DNA from 2 places in the Halanaerobium sehlinense genome. Region 2 is predicted to be linked to the other one. Evidence: a T-box and tRNA genes for the amino acid it is inferred to sense, from the RefSeq annotation. Region 2 holds a T-box; the other holds one or more tRNA genes.

Region 1 (7,625 bases), 610 kb from region 2:
ATCCCATAGCCTTTTCGGGCTTGGTGCTCAATTCAACCTTGTAGTTAAAACCAAAAGCGCTATATAATCTATCTACAAGTTTAATAACCCCACTAAGCTCATCTTCAATCTGATCCGGCAGACAGTAAATATGAGCATCATCCTGGGTAAAACTGCGGACTCTCATTAAACCATGAAGGGCACCTGACATTTCATGGCGGTGCACCAATCCTAATTCGGCCATCCTAATTGGAAGCTCACGGTAGCTGTGCATTGAATCTTTATAAACTAAAATTCCACCAGGACAGTTCATAGGCTTCACAGCATGTGCTTCTCCATCAATTTCGGTAAAGTACATATTGTCTTTGTAGTGATCCCAGTGACCTGACTGATGCCAGAGTGATTCATCCAGAATAATTGGTGTTTTAATTTCTTCATAACCAGCCTTGCGGTGCTCTTCTTTCCAAAAATCAACCAATTCGTTTCTTAAAGCCATTCCCTTTGGATGGAAGAATGGAAATCCCTTACCTTCGTCCTGAATACTGAAAAGATCTAATTCTTTACCTAATTTTCGGTGATCTCTTTTTTTAGCCTCTTCCATTCTATTAATATATTTTTCTAAATCTTTTTCGCTGGCAAATGCTGTTCCATAAATCCGCTGCAGCATCTCATTGTTTTCATCTCCCCGCCAGTAAGCCCCGGCTACATTCATCAGTTTAAATGCTTTAACATAGCCTGTTGATGGAAGGTGAGGTCCGCGGCATAAATCAACATAATCACCCTGGAAATAGAGGCTGATCATCTGATCATCTAACTCATTAATTAACTCCAACTTATATTTTTCATTTCTTTCTTCCATTAAAGCTATCGCTTCAGCTCTTGGCAGAACCTTTCTTTCAATTTCAATGTCTTCGTCAATAATTTTCTGCATTTCTGCTTCAATTTTCTCTAATGATTCCTCGTTAATTGTTTCATCTAAATTAAAATCATAATAAAAACCATCATCAATAGCAGGTCCAATTGCTACCTGAACATTATCATATAACCTCTTAACAGCCTGAGCCATTACATGAGAAGCAGTGTGTCTAAGAATTTCTAATGCTTCATCACTATCAATTGTAATGATTGAAAGCTCAATATCTTCTTCGATCGGATAATTAGCGTCTACCTCTTCCCCATCTACTACACCTGCAACTGCATCTCTACCTAAACCACTACCAATTGAATAAGCAACATCTTCAACTGTTGTTCCAGACTCATATTCTTTAACTGATCCATCTGGTAGTGTTACTTTTACTTTTTCCATTTAATTTCCTCCTCAAATTTTACTAATCCTTAATTCTAATGTAATAATCTTATATAAAATAAAAAAATCCCTCATCTCAGATTAGAGACGACGGATTCGCGGTTCCACTCTAGTTAATAATAATTAGAAGCATCATAAATATTATAACAGCTAAAATTATTATTCACTCAATAAGATAACGGTTTAACCGAATAGAAATACTTGATTCTTCCTATCAGCTCCAGGGTGGTTTTCAATTTAATGATCAGTTATGTGCTCTCAGCCGCCGGCACAATTCTCTTTTAACTGCCAAGTAAATCTACTCTTCCCTATCAAGGCTTTTATGATCTTTATTTTTTATCATTATATTCTTAATTACTCTAAAAGTCAAATATTTTTTACTTAAGTTTAGTAAGTTTTTTGACATAAAAAAAATCCAGAGCAGAAAACTACTCTGAAATATAATTTCTAATTAAACTGTATAACTTTTCAGTTCAGCATTAATTAACCAAAAAGTGGTGCCGGGGGTCGGGCTCGAACCGACACGGGAATAAATTCCCACCGGATTTTAAGTCCGATGCGTCTGCCAATTCCGCCACCCCGGCCTGTTATTAAAATGGTGTTGGTAAGTGGATTCGAACCACTGGCCTCTACGATGTCAACGTAGCGCTCTGACCAACTGAGCTATACCAACTTAAAAGATTAAGTCAGCATTTCCAAGTCTTACATTACAACTATTTATTTTCAGCAATATCTGATAATAAATAATAAAAGTTAAATATGTATAAAAGTGGTGCCGGGGGTCGGGCTCGAACCGACACGGGAATAAATTCCCACCGGATTTTAAGTCCGATGCGTCTGCCAATTCCGCCACCCCGGCCTGTAAAATATTTAACTTAGAACATTATGTATTATATCAATGAAAATTTAATTTGTAAAGTAAAATTGGAGGCGGCAGACGGATTTGAACCGACGAATAAAGGATTTGCAGTCCTAATTACCGTTTCCGCTTCGCTTTTTTCACTTGCGACATTTTGTATTATATCAACGGTTCATAGGGTTGTCAAGAAAAAATTAAAAAAAGTTTTATTGCGTATATATACCCTTTCCGAAAGAAAATGGCACTTTCCCGGCACTTAGCTTACCGGGAGTGCTTTTTTTGATTAGTTATACATAAAAAGAATTTTATAGATTAAATGTAATTATTTTAATCATCAATACTATTTTCAACAATCTGGATTTCTTCTTCAGTTAAATTAGATAATTTATAAACTATCTGATCTATTTCATTGTCAATTTTTTTAATCTCATTTTCTAAATTGATAATTTCATGCTGCAGGTTTTCCCATTCTTTAACCACTTTTTTAAATACATGGTATTTACTATAACCAGGAATTTAAATATGTAAGGTGTTCTTAATAATGTTACTACTATTTTTATTATCTATCTCCTTTAACTGATCAGAGCTTAGATTTTCTAGATAGTATTTTATATGCCGCCTTTTGTATTTATTATTTTAAAATTAATTTTTATATAATTATTTTTTCAATTTCTTCTTTTGACATAGGCTTATAAAAATAATAACCCTGAATATAATCACAATTTAAACTTTTTAATATTTCTAGATCTTCTTTAGTTTCTATACCTTCACCAACAACTTTTACATTAAAGCTATGTGATAAATTTATTACTGTTTCAACAAGAGTTTTTGTTTTCCAATTCGTAATATCAGAAAGAAATGATTTATCTAATTTTAAAATATCTACTGGGAATTTTCCGAAATAACTTAAAGAAGAATAACCAGTACCAAAATCATCTAACACCACTAAAAACCCTAAGTCTTTTAATTTATTCAAAGCTTTTTCACGGATATTAATAACTGCCCTTTCGGTTACCTCTATTTCAACTAAATTATTAGGTACATCATAAAGCTTTGATACCTCTTCAATTTGTTTTATTATATCTGGATCATTAAGTTCACATGAAGATAGATTAATGCAAATTTTAATTTCATCATTACCCATAGAAATCCATTCTTTCAAAGTTTCAAATGCTTTTTCTAGAACCCACACCCCTATTTTTTTGATATATCTACTATTTATTGCCATTGGAATGAATTCATTTGGAGATATCAAACCTTTTTTAGGGTGATACCATCTAAGAAGTGCTTCTACAGCAACAATTTTTTCATTAACACTATCTACTTTTGGTTGAAATTCAAGAAAAAATTCATTATTTGATATCGCTTTTTCTAAATCTTTTTTTAATGACTCATAATATAATTTTTTTAAAAATATATCTTCATTATAAATCTTATAATCATCATTATTCGAATCAACTAAAGACATTGCGTGATGAGCCTTAGATAATAAATCCTCAGCATTCTCAGCTTGTTCAGGATATATTGAAGCTCCAATATTTATCTTTAATAAATAATTATACCCAGAATTAGCAACAAATTTCTTGAGCTCATTTAAAAATTCATTTATTTTTTCTTCAATGCTTAGATAATTATTTATATTGTTTGCATCTATTGAAAATAATACTAAAAATTGGTTTCCTCTATATAATGAAACAATATCTATATCAAGAAAAGAATTATTTATTTTATCTGCTATTTCTCTTATAAAATTATTACTATTACTATATCCTAGTATATTTATTATTTCACTTAAATTTCTAATTCTTGCATATATAACAACTAATTTTTCATTTTCATTAATATTTTTTATTTTTTCTATTAGATGTTGATGAAAGTAATTTTCATTTGTTAATCCTGTCAAATAATCATAATAAGCAAGATAATAGAGTTTCTCTTCAGTTTCATTATCAATTTTAAATCTTTTATTCATTTAAATCACTTCCTAAAAATAATAAAATACTAGTCATGACTAAAATTAATTTCACGTATTAAGAGATCAACACATTTCAATAAAACTATCAGCTAACTCTGAATCAAATAACTACTAAACTATTTTTTTATTCCGGATAATCCTTCTTTTTTGAACTTATTATATTATAGCACCTATCTTTAATCATAATATCATAAAAAGATAAAATAGTAATAATGCATACCAAATATTACATAAAAAATAAATGTTTATGGCTGCTTATAAAAGTATTCAAAACTATAGGTATGTTACGATTAATAAAAAATATTATAGAGTTACTACTTTTATTTATCTATACTTTATTTAGTCCTTTTGAGAACAAAACATCTAATCGTTTTTGCTATATTATCTTTTGGATTAAGTATTTTAAAATTTCCCCAAAAGATTTTGAATTTGTTTCTACAACAATAATTGTAATATATTATCATCTTTTCTCAAAACTTTTTCATTAATTTAATAATTCAATAAAAATAAAAAAAGTCCTTTATTAATTAAAAAGATCAACTAAATTAATAAAGTTGATCTTAAAAATAATTTATTCCTCTTAATTATTTAATAAATAATTTCAATTGCTTTTTTAAAGAAATAATTTTTAATAGGGTTTTGAAAATATAAAGCTGATAGAATTGGAATAGAGGATATTATAATTATTATAATTTTAAATATTTTTTTCTTCAGACTAGAATATCCATCTTTTTTAGAAATGTCCTGAATAATTTTTACAATATAACTTAAATAAGTTATAGAAATCATCATTAAAAAATTATAATAAATAAATCTTAAAACAAAATCTAAAAAAGATTTTTGTACAGGTAAAAACATAATTATAAAGTAAATTATATAATAGTAACTTCCCTCAAAGATAATATTTTTCCATATATTGTTTTCTCTAAATTTAGCATATTTCTCTTCTAGTTTAACTTCTTCAACACTCTTTTTTAATTCTAAAACAATTAATTTTTGATTAAAAAAATCTCTAGTTATTTTCTTTGGGTCTTTTAAAAAATTTTCATTTAATTCTTCTAAACTTAAATCACTCTTTTCTATTTTATTATAAGTCTCATTCAATTCTTCAAGATATCTTAATTTTATTTTTTCTTTATTAATTTCTTTGAAATTTTTTTCCTTTTCCTTATCTATACTATTATATAAATCTACAATTGTTTTTTTAGTGAAATAATATAAAACTAAAGTAAAAAAATACATTGAAACAGAAAATATAGTCACTATTAAAAAAGACTTTGCTAATATTAATTCAAAAAATAAATCTTTAAAATAAGTTAGGTAAACTATAAAACCTAATACAAATACAGCGATAAATATTGTACCAAAGAAATAAAAATTCTTAACCTGTTTCTTATGTACATTCATTTCAAAAATTTTATAATCCATTAAATCTCATCTCCATCAAAACTAATAACTTAATATTACTTAAATTTATTTTTATATAAAAACAAAAAAATCATTCATTATTAAAAAATATAATATATTATTTTATTGTTTCATCATATAAATTTGTAATTTTAGTATCTCCATTTAATACTATTTGTTTTTGATTATTAAATTCATTTACCTGTACTTTGTCAAATCTATACCACACGTCTTCTTTAACAATTGGAGAATTAGAGTTTTCCCACGATACAAATAACAAAGTGTTTTGGTAATTATCTTCTAAAACTCCAGCCTGTCTTTGGCTTTCATGATTATTTTTAAAAAGTTTTCTAACCTTAGCAGTAAAACTTATAGAAGAACCTACTTCACTAATGTTATTAAAAGTTTTTTCAATTTCAAGAAAATCTCTAATCTCTTCAATAAAAGGAGACTCATTATCTTTTTGAGTAAGAATATGAAGATCATTTTCGGCCCTTGTTATCGCTACATAAAAAAGTCTTCTTTCTTCCTCTATACTACCTATATCAACTTTTTGAACAGGCTCTATAAGTTCATCTACTCTATTTTGCACCGGGAAACTATAGCAATCATTGCTTGTAACATGTAAAACTATTATATGTTTTGCTTCTCTCCCTTTTGACTGATGAACAGAATAGACTGATACAGCGTTCTCAGGTTCCGAATTAGAATCTTCAGGGTTAAAATAATTATTCTTGCCACGATAAGCAATATTATTACTTTTTAGTTTTTTCTTTACATTTCTTATATATGGAGAACCATCATCATATCTACATAAAACCATAATGTCATCTGGAGCATTATCATTATCAATAATATTTTTTATAAGCTTTACTGTGTAGTTAGCTATATATTTATCATAAGATCCACTATTTGGGTCCAATATATGTAAATAAGGGGTTGTATCCCTTCCACTTTTCGCTTCCACTTTTTTAGATATTTGATGCTCATTATTATTAATTAGTTGGTTTCCAGCATCAAGAACTGTTTTAGGACATCTGAAATTTTCTGTTAAATAAGTTTTTGCTGACTCATCAAAATAATTATTAAAATCAATAAAAAATTTAGGTTCTGACCCTTGGAAAGAATAAATACTCTGCCAATCATCTCCTACACAAAATAATTTCACCTTAGAATCCTTTTCAAAAAATTGTTTTATAATATTAATGTGACTCTCAGCTACATCCTGAAATTCATCAACTAACATATGATCATACATTGAATAATACTTTTCAGGATCTTCTTTTAATATTTCATATGCCTTATATATCATATCATTAAAATCAATTTGATTATTTTCTTCTAATTTTTGATTATAATTTTTATAAATGACTGCTGCAGACATACCAAAATAATATTGACGTTTGTTATTTTTATTTAATCTAGGCTTAATATTATTAGGCGCAATATTAAATGTTTTTGCATTACTAATAAAATCCATAAAACTATCTATGATATTTGACTTAGAATGCTCAAAAACTTCATCTATATAGTCATTAAATTTCATTTTATTTAAATTCACTTTATTGAGAGTAAGTTTTGTATATAATTTTTTTTCAAGTATACCATCATGATAATTATAATCAAATGTCTCAATAAGATTCTTATCATGTTTTTTAAATTGTTCTCTAGCCCATTTTATCTTATCTTGATATTGTTCAGTTGTCCATTCAAACCAAGCTGGAACTTCACCTTCCTTATTTACTCCAAGGTGTTCTATATAAATATCATAATCTGGAATATAAAAATCTGGCTGATATACTCTTTTTTCTTCATGCTTATCTGCCCAACTAGCGGTTTTTTCATACTGATAATCTATGTCATGAAGCAAAAGAAAGTCTGCTATAGCTTTTTCCGCTCTTGACTTGACTTCTTCTCCTTTAAGTGTATGGTACTTTTTGTTTTTCATTTCGGCAACATATTCTGATTTATCTTCAAAATCTTCTTCTGTAATATAATCTACTTCATCATATTTTAAAAATTGATAATAATTATATAAAAAAGGATTATCATCTTCTTTAAGAAATCTTTTTAATATATTTTCAATAATATTCTTAATC
Region 2 (7,625 bases):
CTCCGCAAAAATTCATTTGCTCTAATCTATTTTATTCCTTCTAATCCAGACTTAGTTGAAAAAGCACAGCAGGCTTTTGATAGTGAACTACAGCAGATTTTTAATCAGGGAATAACAGAAGAGGAATTTGAAATAGTAAAAAAACAGTATCAAAAATCTTTAATTTTTTCACAAAAAAATATTGAGTCAACAGCATCAACTTATGCTGTAAATAAAATTCGCTTTGACAATCCAGAACTGCTGCAGCAAAAAATCGAATATATAAATAATTTAACAAAAGCAGAAGTTGTAAAGATTGCAGAGAAATATTTCAATCAGAATCAGCGGACAAAAGGGTATATTTTACCTGAAGCTAAAGGTGGTGCTCAGCAGTGAAAAAAACAAATAAAGTTATAGCTCTGGCCCTGATTATAATATTCTTATTAACTTTCAGTGCAGTAGCTCAGAATCAGAAGTTTAGTCCAGAATATTTTCGTGACTTAGCAGATGTAGTAAATAAAAAGCCCGAAATAGAAATACCCGATTATGAACTTTTCGAATTAGAAAATGGGATGAGATTTTATTTAGCTCGGGATAGGAGTCTGCCAATTTTTGAGATCAAAGGTTATATTGATGCTGGAAAAATAAATGAGAATAAAAAGAATGCCGGTATAACTTCTTTAATGACAGAATTGATGCTTTTAGCATCAGAAAATTATAGTGAGCAGGAACTATCACTTTTTAAAGAAATCAATGCTTTATCCTTAAATCTGGGAGCTGGTTTTGACCGAATTTCTATCAGCGGTAATTCCCTAAAAACTGAAAGCAGTGAACTCATTTCTTTACTGGCTGAAACTTTAATTAGACCTAAATTTGAGGGAGATCATTTTGCTAGAACTGTTAAAGAATCTCAGCAGTTTTATCGACAGCGTTTCTATAATGATTCTGCTCTTTTAAATATGCATTTCTTTAAAAACTTATATGGAGAACATCCTTATGGCTACAACAATGATTATAATTTGATCCTTGATTTTTTAAGTCGGGTCAAATCAGAGGATATATTAGATTTTTATCAAAAAACTATTAGACCTGAGGATATTTCAATTGCAGTAAGCGGAGACTTTGAATTAGAAGAAATAAAAAAAGAGATTAGCAACAATTTTTCCAGCTGGAAAAACACTGAAACGGAACCTGCAAAAAAATATGTAAATGTAAATCTTGAACTACATCAAAAAATAATAATTGTTAATAAGCCAGATGCAACTCAGGCTAATATGAGAATGGGCTATAATTTTTACAGCAGTAAATTCCCCAAAAAAATTCCATTCATGATGGGTAATCTGATTTTTGGAAGTGGTGGGTTTACCAGCCGCTTGATGGGTAATTTGCGTAATGAAAAAGGCTATGTTTATGGAATAAACGCTCAGACTAACTACAATGATCATGGTGGAGCTTATTTTATAAATTTAAGTCTTGAGCCTGGAAAAGCATTAGCAGGCATGGAAGCTGTTAAAGAAGAAATTTTTAAAATTAAAAATGGAACTGAAGCATTTAAAGAAGAAGAATTATTTGAAAATATTAATCTATATAATGCAATTTTTCCAAAAGCCTATCAGCATCAAATTGATGTATTAGACCAAATAGTTTATCAAAAAGAATTTAACAATAAGTCAGAACAGTATATAAATGACATTATCAAGCAGTATAATGGACTTGAGGTAGAAGAGGTTCAGAAAATTTATGCGGAAGAGCTTTACCCGGAGATAATTTTTACGGTAATTGTTGGTCCAAAGGAAGAGATTCTACCTCAATTTAAAGAAGCTGGTCTAGAAGTTGAAGTGATTGAGGACTCAGCAGTAAATTAATTGGTCTGATCAGAGATTATTAAAATGAGATTTTTAACTCTTGACAGCAGACTGGATTATAAGATATTATAGTAACGATAGCTGAATAATTAAAAACATTGATGAGAAGTAGTAATTTTCTCTTAAACTGAAAGAGAACGGAATCCAGCGGCTGTAAGATTCCGGCAGCAGAAGAGAAATGAAGTCGTCTCTGAGTTTTACTGACCAGGCAGATTATAACTGGACTAACATTCTATGATCTGTATTAATCAGTAACGGCACAGCAGTCGTTAAAAAATGAGAGCTTTCTGGATTAACAGGAAGAACTAAGGTGGTACCGCGAATTTAATGCTCTTTCGTCCTTAATAGGATGGAAGGGCTTTTTTTATTTGCAGCAGATTTAGCTGCAGGTTGGATTAAATTCAATTTAATAATTTAATGGAGGGGAATAAAAGTGGAAAATTTAGAAAAAACTTATGATCCGGCTAAAAGTGAAGATAAATGGTATGAATACTGGCTGGAAAACAATTATTTTGCACCAAGAGAAGAAATAGAAGACGAGAAGGGGACTTTTAGTATTGTAATGCCTCCCCCAAATATCACAGGGCAGCTGCATATGGGACATGCTCTGGATAATACTCTGCAGGATATTTTAACCCGCTGGAAAAGGATGCAGGGCTATCGCTCTCTTTGGCTGCCTGGAACTGACCATGCAAGTATTGCAACTGAGGTCAAAGTTGTAGATAAAATGCGGGAAGAGGGTGTTGAGAAAGAAGACATGACCAGGAATGAATTTCTAGAAAAAGCCTGGGAATGGAAAGAAGAATATGGAACTAGAATTACCAATCAGTTAAAGAAAATGGGTTCTTCCTGTGACTGGTCAAGAGAAAGATTTACCTTAGATGAAGGCTGCTCAGATGCAGTTGAGGAAGTATTTATCAAATTATATGAAGAAGGTTTAATTTATCAGGGAGATTATATAGTTAACTGGTGTCCTAGCTGTCATACAACTTTAAGTGATATTGAGGTTGAACATAAGGAAACTGAAGGTAAGTTTTACCACTACAAATATCCATATAAAGACCGGGAAGGATATATAACAATTGCTACTACCAGACCGGAAACAATGCTCGGAGATACTGCAATTGCAGTTCACCCTTCTGATGAGCGCTACAAAGATCTGGTTGGGGAAAAGGTGATTGTTCCTTTAGTTAATCGCGAAATCGAAATTATTGCTGACGAATATGTAGATAGCGAATTTGGAACCGGTATGGTTAAGGTTACACCTGCCCATGACCCAAATGACTTCGAAATCGGCCGCCGCAATGATTTAGAAATTGTAGAAGTTATTGATGAAGATGCTAAAATGACAGAAGCCGCTGGAGAGGCTTATGCTGGTCTTGACCGCTATGAAGCCCGCCAAAAAGTGATTGAAGACCTTGAAAAAGAGGGGCTGCTGGTTAAAATTGAAGACCACATGCATAATGTTGGAGAATGCTACCGCTGTGACACAGTAATTGAACCTTTAATTTCCAAGCAGTGGTTTGTTAAAATGCAGCCGCTGGCAGAACCGGCCATTAAAGCTGTAGAAGAAAGCGATATCAACTTTGTGCCAGACCGTTTTTCAAAAGTATATATGAACTGGATGAACAACATCCGCGACTGGTGTATTTCACGTCAGCTCTGGTGGGGACATCGAATTCCGGTTTATTACTGTAATGATTGTGATGAGGTAATAGTTAGCAAAGAAAAGCCTGAAGTCTGTCCTAACTGCGGCAGCAGCAATCTGCGTCAGGACGAAGACGTTTTAGACACCTGGTTCTCATCTGCTCTCTGGCCGTTTTCAACTTTAGGTTGGCCGGAAGATACTGATGATTTAAAGAGTTTTTACCCGACTGATGTTTTAGTAACAGGTAGAGATATTATTTTCTTCTGGGTTGCCAGAATGATCTTTATGGGTCTTAAATTTCAGGATCAAAAACCTTTCTCAGATATCTATATCCATGGATTAATCCGTGATGCTCAGGGAAGAAAAATGAGTAAATCTCTGGGGAATGGAATTGACCCCTTAGATATTATAGATCAATTTGGAGCAGATGCACTGCGCTTTACTTTAATTACTGGTAATACTCCCGGTAATGATATGCGCTTTAGAGAAGAAAGACTTGAAGCCAGCCGCAACTTTGCTAATAAGATCTGGAATGCCTCCCGTTTTGTGCTGATGAATTTAGAGGATTTTGATCTGGACGCTGTTGAAAAAGATGAGCTTAAGCCAACTCTAGCTGATAACTGGATGCAGAGCCGCTTAAATACGGTTGCTGGAGAGATTGATGATGCCCTGGAAAGATATAATTTTGGTGAAATGTCCAGTTCTCTCTATGATTTTATCTGGAATGAGTTCTGTGACTGGTATATTGAGCTTTTAAAAGCCAGATTATATCAGGATGAAGACCCAAAGGCTAAGCTGACAGCCCAGTATTATGCTCTGAATACTTTAGAGAGCCTGCTCAGACTGCTGCATCCTGTGATGCCTTTTATTACAGAAGAAATCTGGCAGAAACTGCCCGGAACTGAAGGAACTATTATGCGGGCCCAGTATCCTGAAAAAGAAGAAAGCGGCTTAAATAAAGAAGCTGAAGAAAAAATGGAGCTGGTAATGAGTGTTATCAAATCTGTTAGGAATATTAGAAATGAAATGAAGGTTAATCCCGGCCGCAGAATCAAAGCGCTGCTGGCTGCACCTGAAGGAAAAATGGAAATTTTAAAAGAGGGTAGAGAATATATAGAAAATCTTGCCCGGATTAAAGACTTAAAAATAGGTGGAGATGAGCTGGAGCGTCCTGATAAAGTTTCAACTTCAATTGTTAAAGAAGTAGAAGTTATTCTGCCGCTTGAGGGAATGATTGACCTTGATAAAGAAATAGAAAGAATGGAAAATGAGATAGAAGAAATGAACTTTGAGATTAAAAGAGCCGAAGGTAAATTAAATAACGAAGGCTTTGTTAATAATGCTCCCGCAGATTTAGTAGAGGGAGAAAAACAGAAGCTAAAAGAGTATCAGGAGAAAAAAGAAAAGCTGATCGAACGCAAAAAAGAATTAGCTGAATAAACTGGAATTGGGTACCTGGATATTTTTTAATATATCCGGGTATCTTTTTCTTATTAATATCGTCTTTATCTAATATTTAAAAAAGGATTTAAAGCTGATATCTAGAATATATTTTATAGCAGAAAAAAACTTAATTTTCTAAAAATAATTAAAATATAAATTTGACTACCATAGGAGTGGAGCAGTTGAAAAAATATAAAAGTGAAATCATTTTTGTCCTGGGGATATTATTAGCAGCTGTTATTTGGAATTTGGAACTGCCTTCTTTACCTGAATCAGGTCAGAGAACTCTAGCATTGAGTTTAATGACTGTTCTTTTTTGGGCTTCTAAAGTGGCACATCCAGGTTATATCTCTGCTTTGTTTTTATCACTGCTGCTGGTCTTTAATATTGCTGCTCCAGAAGCAGTTTTTTCACTCTGGTCATCTTCTTTAATTTATATTATTATTGGTGCATATTTAATAGCTTCTGCTGTTAAATCTTCTGGTCTAGGTGAAAGAATTGCTTATAATTTTATTTTAAAATTTGTGGATTCCTATAGAAGCATAATTTTTTCTATTTTCTTTTTAACATTAATTTTAAGTTTGATTATACCTCATCCCTGGCCGAGATCTTTTTTGATAATGTCAGTAATGGCTGTAGTAATAGATAGTGCATCACTGTCCAAAAATGATGGAGCTAAAATTGGCTTTGCAGTTTTTGCTTTTTCTGTGCCTGTATCTATGATTTTTATGACAGGAGATAGTACAATAAATATCTTAGCTGTAGAAATGTCTGGAGAAACTTTAAGCTGGTTGGGGTGGCTTTATCAGATGGGAGTTCCAGCTTTACTTGCATCTATTTTAACTTTGCTCTTATTTCTAAAAATATTTAAACCAGAAAAAGAAGTTAATATTAATAAAAAAGAAATTTCAAAAAAACTAAAAGAATTAGGAAGCTTTTCCAGTAAAGAAATAAGAATGATATTCTGGATTACTACGGCAATAATTTTGTGGACAACTGACTCAATCCACGGTATTGATTTAGGTTGGATAACACTTATAATTGCAGCTCTGATGGGGATGCCTTTAGTTGGTAATGTCTTAGAGGCTAAAGACTGGGCAAATGTTCCTATAGGTATCTTGTTTTTTCTGACTGCAGCAGTTGCTATTGGAAGAATTGGAGGCAGCACAGGTATGAATTCCTGGATTGCTTCTGTACTTTTACCTGCAGAGCTTCCAGCAAATATATTTGTTTTTGCCTTGATGATAGTTTTAATAACAATGACAATGCATATGTTTTTAGGTAGTGTTATTGCTGTTATGGGGATTGCAATTCCTGCATTTATTATTTTTGCTGAAGGTTATGGAATTAATCCTTTGGTGCCTGCACTAATGACTTATTCTTCAATAGCACTTCATTATGTTTTTCCTTTTCATCATTTAAACATTCTAGTTGGAATTGGAGAAAATAATGGGATGTATGATAATAAAACTGTTATTAGATTTGGTTTGCCGCTAACAGCTGTAATAATTATCGTAGTTTTGTTTCAGGCATTATGGTGGCAGCTTACTTCATTAATTTAAAAACAATTATAAGAAATATAATTTGCTCTTTGAAATATGATTTATTTTAAAAAAATAAAAATATGATTTAGTAATTGGAAGGAATGAAAATTTAAATATGAGAGAGTTTTTAGAATTAAATTCACCAGAGAAATTCTGGCAGGTGTTGAAAAAATTTTTAGAAACTAAAATTTTACAAACTGAAAAAATCAAGCTTGACCAGAGCTTAAATAGGATTCTAGCAGAGTATCTATTTTCACCAGTTGATCTGCCTCCATTCAGCCGTTCAACAGTTGATGGCTATGCAGTTAAAGCTGCTGATACTGCAGGTGCTTCAGCTTCTATGCCAACATATTTAGATATTGTCGGTAGTATTGAAATGGGAGCAGAGGCTGAGCTTGAATTAAAAAGCGGCCAGGCAGCTGCCATACCTACAGGTGGAATGATACCTAAGGGAGCAGATGCAGTTTTAATGATTGAAGATACAGAAAAAATTGAGGAAAACTTAATTGAAAGTTCTAAATCACTGGCGGTAGGGGAAAATATTGTTCAAAAAGCAGAAGATATTGCTAAAGATGAGCTGCTTTTTAAAAAGGGTCATAAAATAATGGCCAGAGACATTGGAGCTCTAGCCGGCCTGGGAATTATAAAATTTAATGTATTTAAAAAAGCTAAAGTCTCAGTAATTTCAACTGGTGACGAACTAGTCCCTGCAGAAGCAGAGGCTAAGGCCGGTCAGATAAGAGATATAAACAGTTATTCTATCTCCGCTTATTTAACTAAGATTGGTGCAGAAAGCAAAAAAGTAGGTATTATTGAAGATGATTTTGCTAGTTTGAAAACAGCTCTAAAAAAAGAGCTGGATCAGGATTTAGTTTTAATTTCAGGTGGAAGTTCAGTTGGAATTAAAGATATGACTATTGATCTGCTTAACTCTCTAGGTGAGCCAGGAGTATTATTACATGGTCTGTCAATAAAACCAGGCAAGCCGACTATCCTGGCTGTAATTGAGGGCACAATTGTGGTTGGACTGCCTGGACATCCAGCCTCAGCCTGGACAGTAAATAATGTCCTGACTGCTGAAATTGTCAGAGTTTTAAATGGTGAAAAGCCTGCATCTCAAATAGGTAGCGACAAGCAGAAATATTT

Evidence for each region. A T-box is a leader RNA that pairs with one kind of tRNA and senses whether it is charged. The one in region 2 lies ahead of ACZ446_RS05320 (valine--tRNA ligase), so its partner is inferred to be a tRNA-Val.
Region 1: it has a tRNA-Val gene. The T-box ahead of ACZ446_RS05320 (valine--tRNA ligase) is inferred to sense a tRNA for this amino acid. The anticodon was not compared.

The regions. Positions count from the first base shown of each region.
Region 1 is NZ_AP042442.1:1,704,954-1,712,578, forward strand. It holds gene thrS (threonine--tRNA ligase) at 1-1,285, opposite strand, end outside; T-box leader at 1,366-1,609, opposite strand; tRNA gene ACZ446_RS08210 (tRNA-Leu) at 1,781-1,869, opposite strand; tRNA gene ACZ446_RS08215 (tRNA-Val) at 1,882-1,958, opposite strand; tRNA gene ACZ446_RS08220 (tRNA-Leu) at 2,056-2,144, opposite strand; gene ACZ446_RS08225 (hypothetical protein) at 2,472-2,624, opposite strand; gene ACZ446_RS08230 (putative bifunctional diguanylate cyclase/phosphodiesterase) at 2,794-4,116, opposite strand; gene ACZ446_RS08235 (hypothetical protein) at 4,708-5,547, opposite strand; gene ACZ446_RS08240 (UvrD-helicase domain-containing protein) at 5,645-7,625, opposite strand, start outside.
Region 2 is NZ_AP042442.1:1,096,253-1,103,877, forward strand. It holds gene ACZ446_RS05310 (M16 family metallopeptidase) at 1-375, shown strand, start outside; gene ACZ446_RS05315 (M16 family metallopeptidase) at 372-1,844, shown strand; T-box leader at 1,934-2,190, shown strand; gene ACZ446_RS05320 (valine--tRNA ligase) at 2,278-4,932, shown strand; gene ACZ446_RS05325 (SLC13 family permease) at 5,118-6,497, shown strand; gene ACZ446_RS05330 (molybdopterin molybdotransferase MoeA) at 6,595-7,625, shown strand, end outside.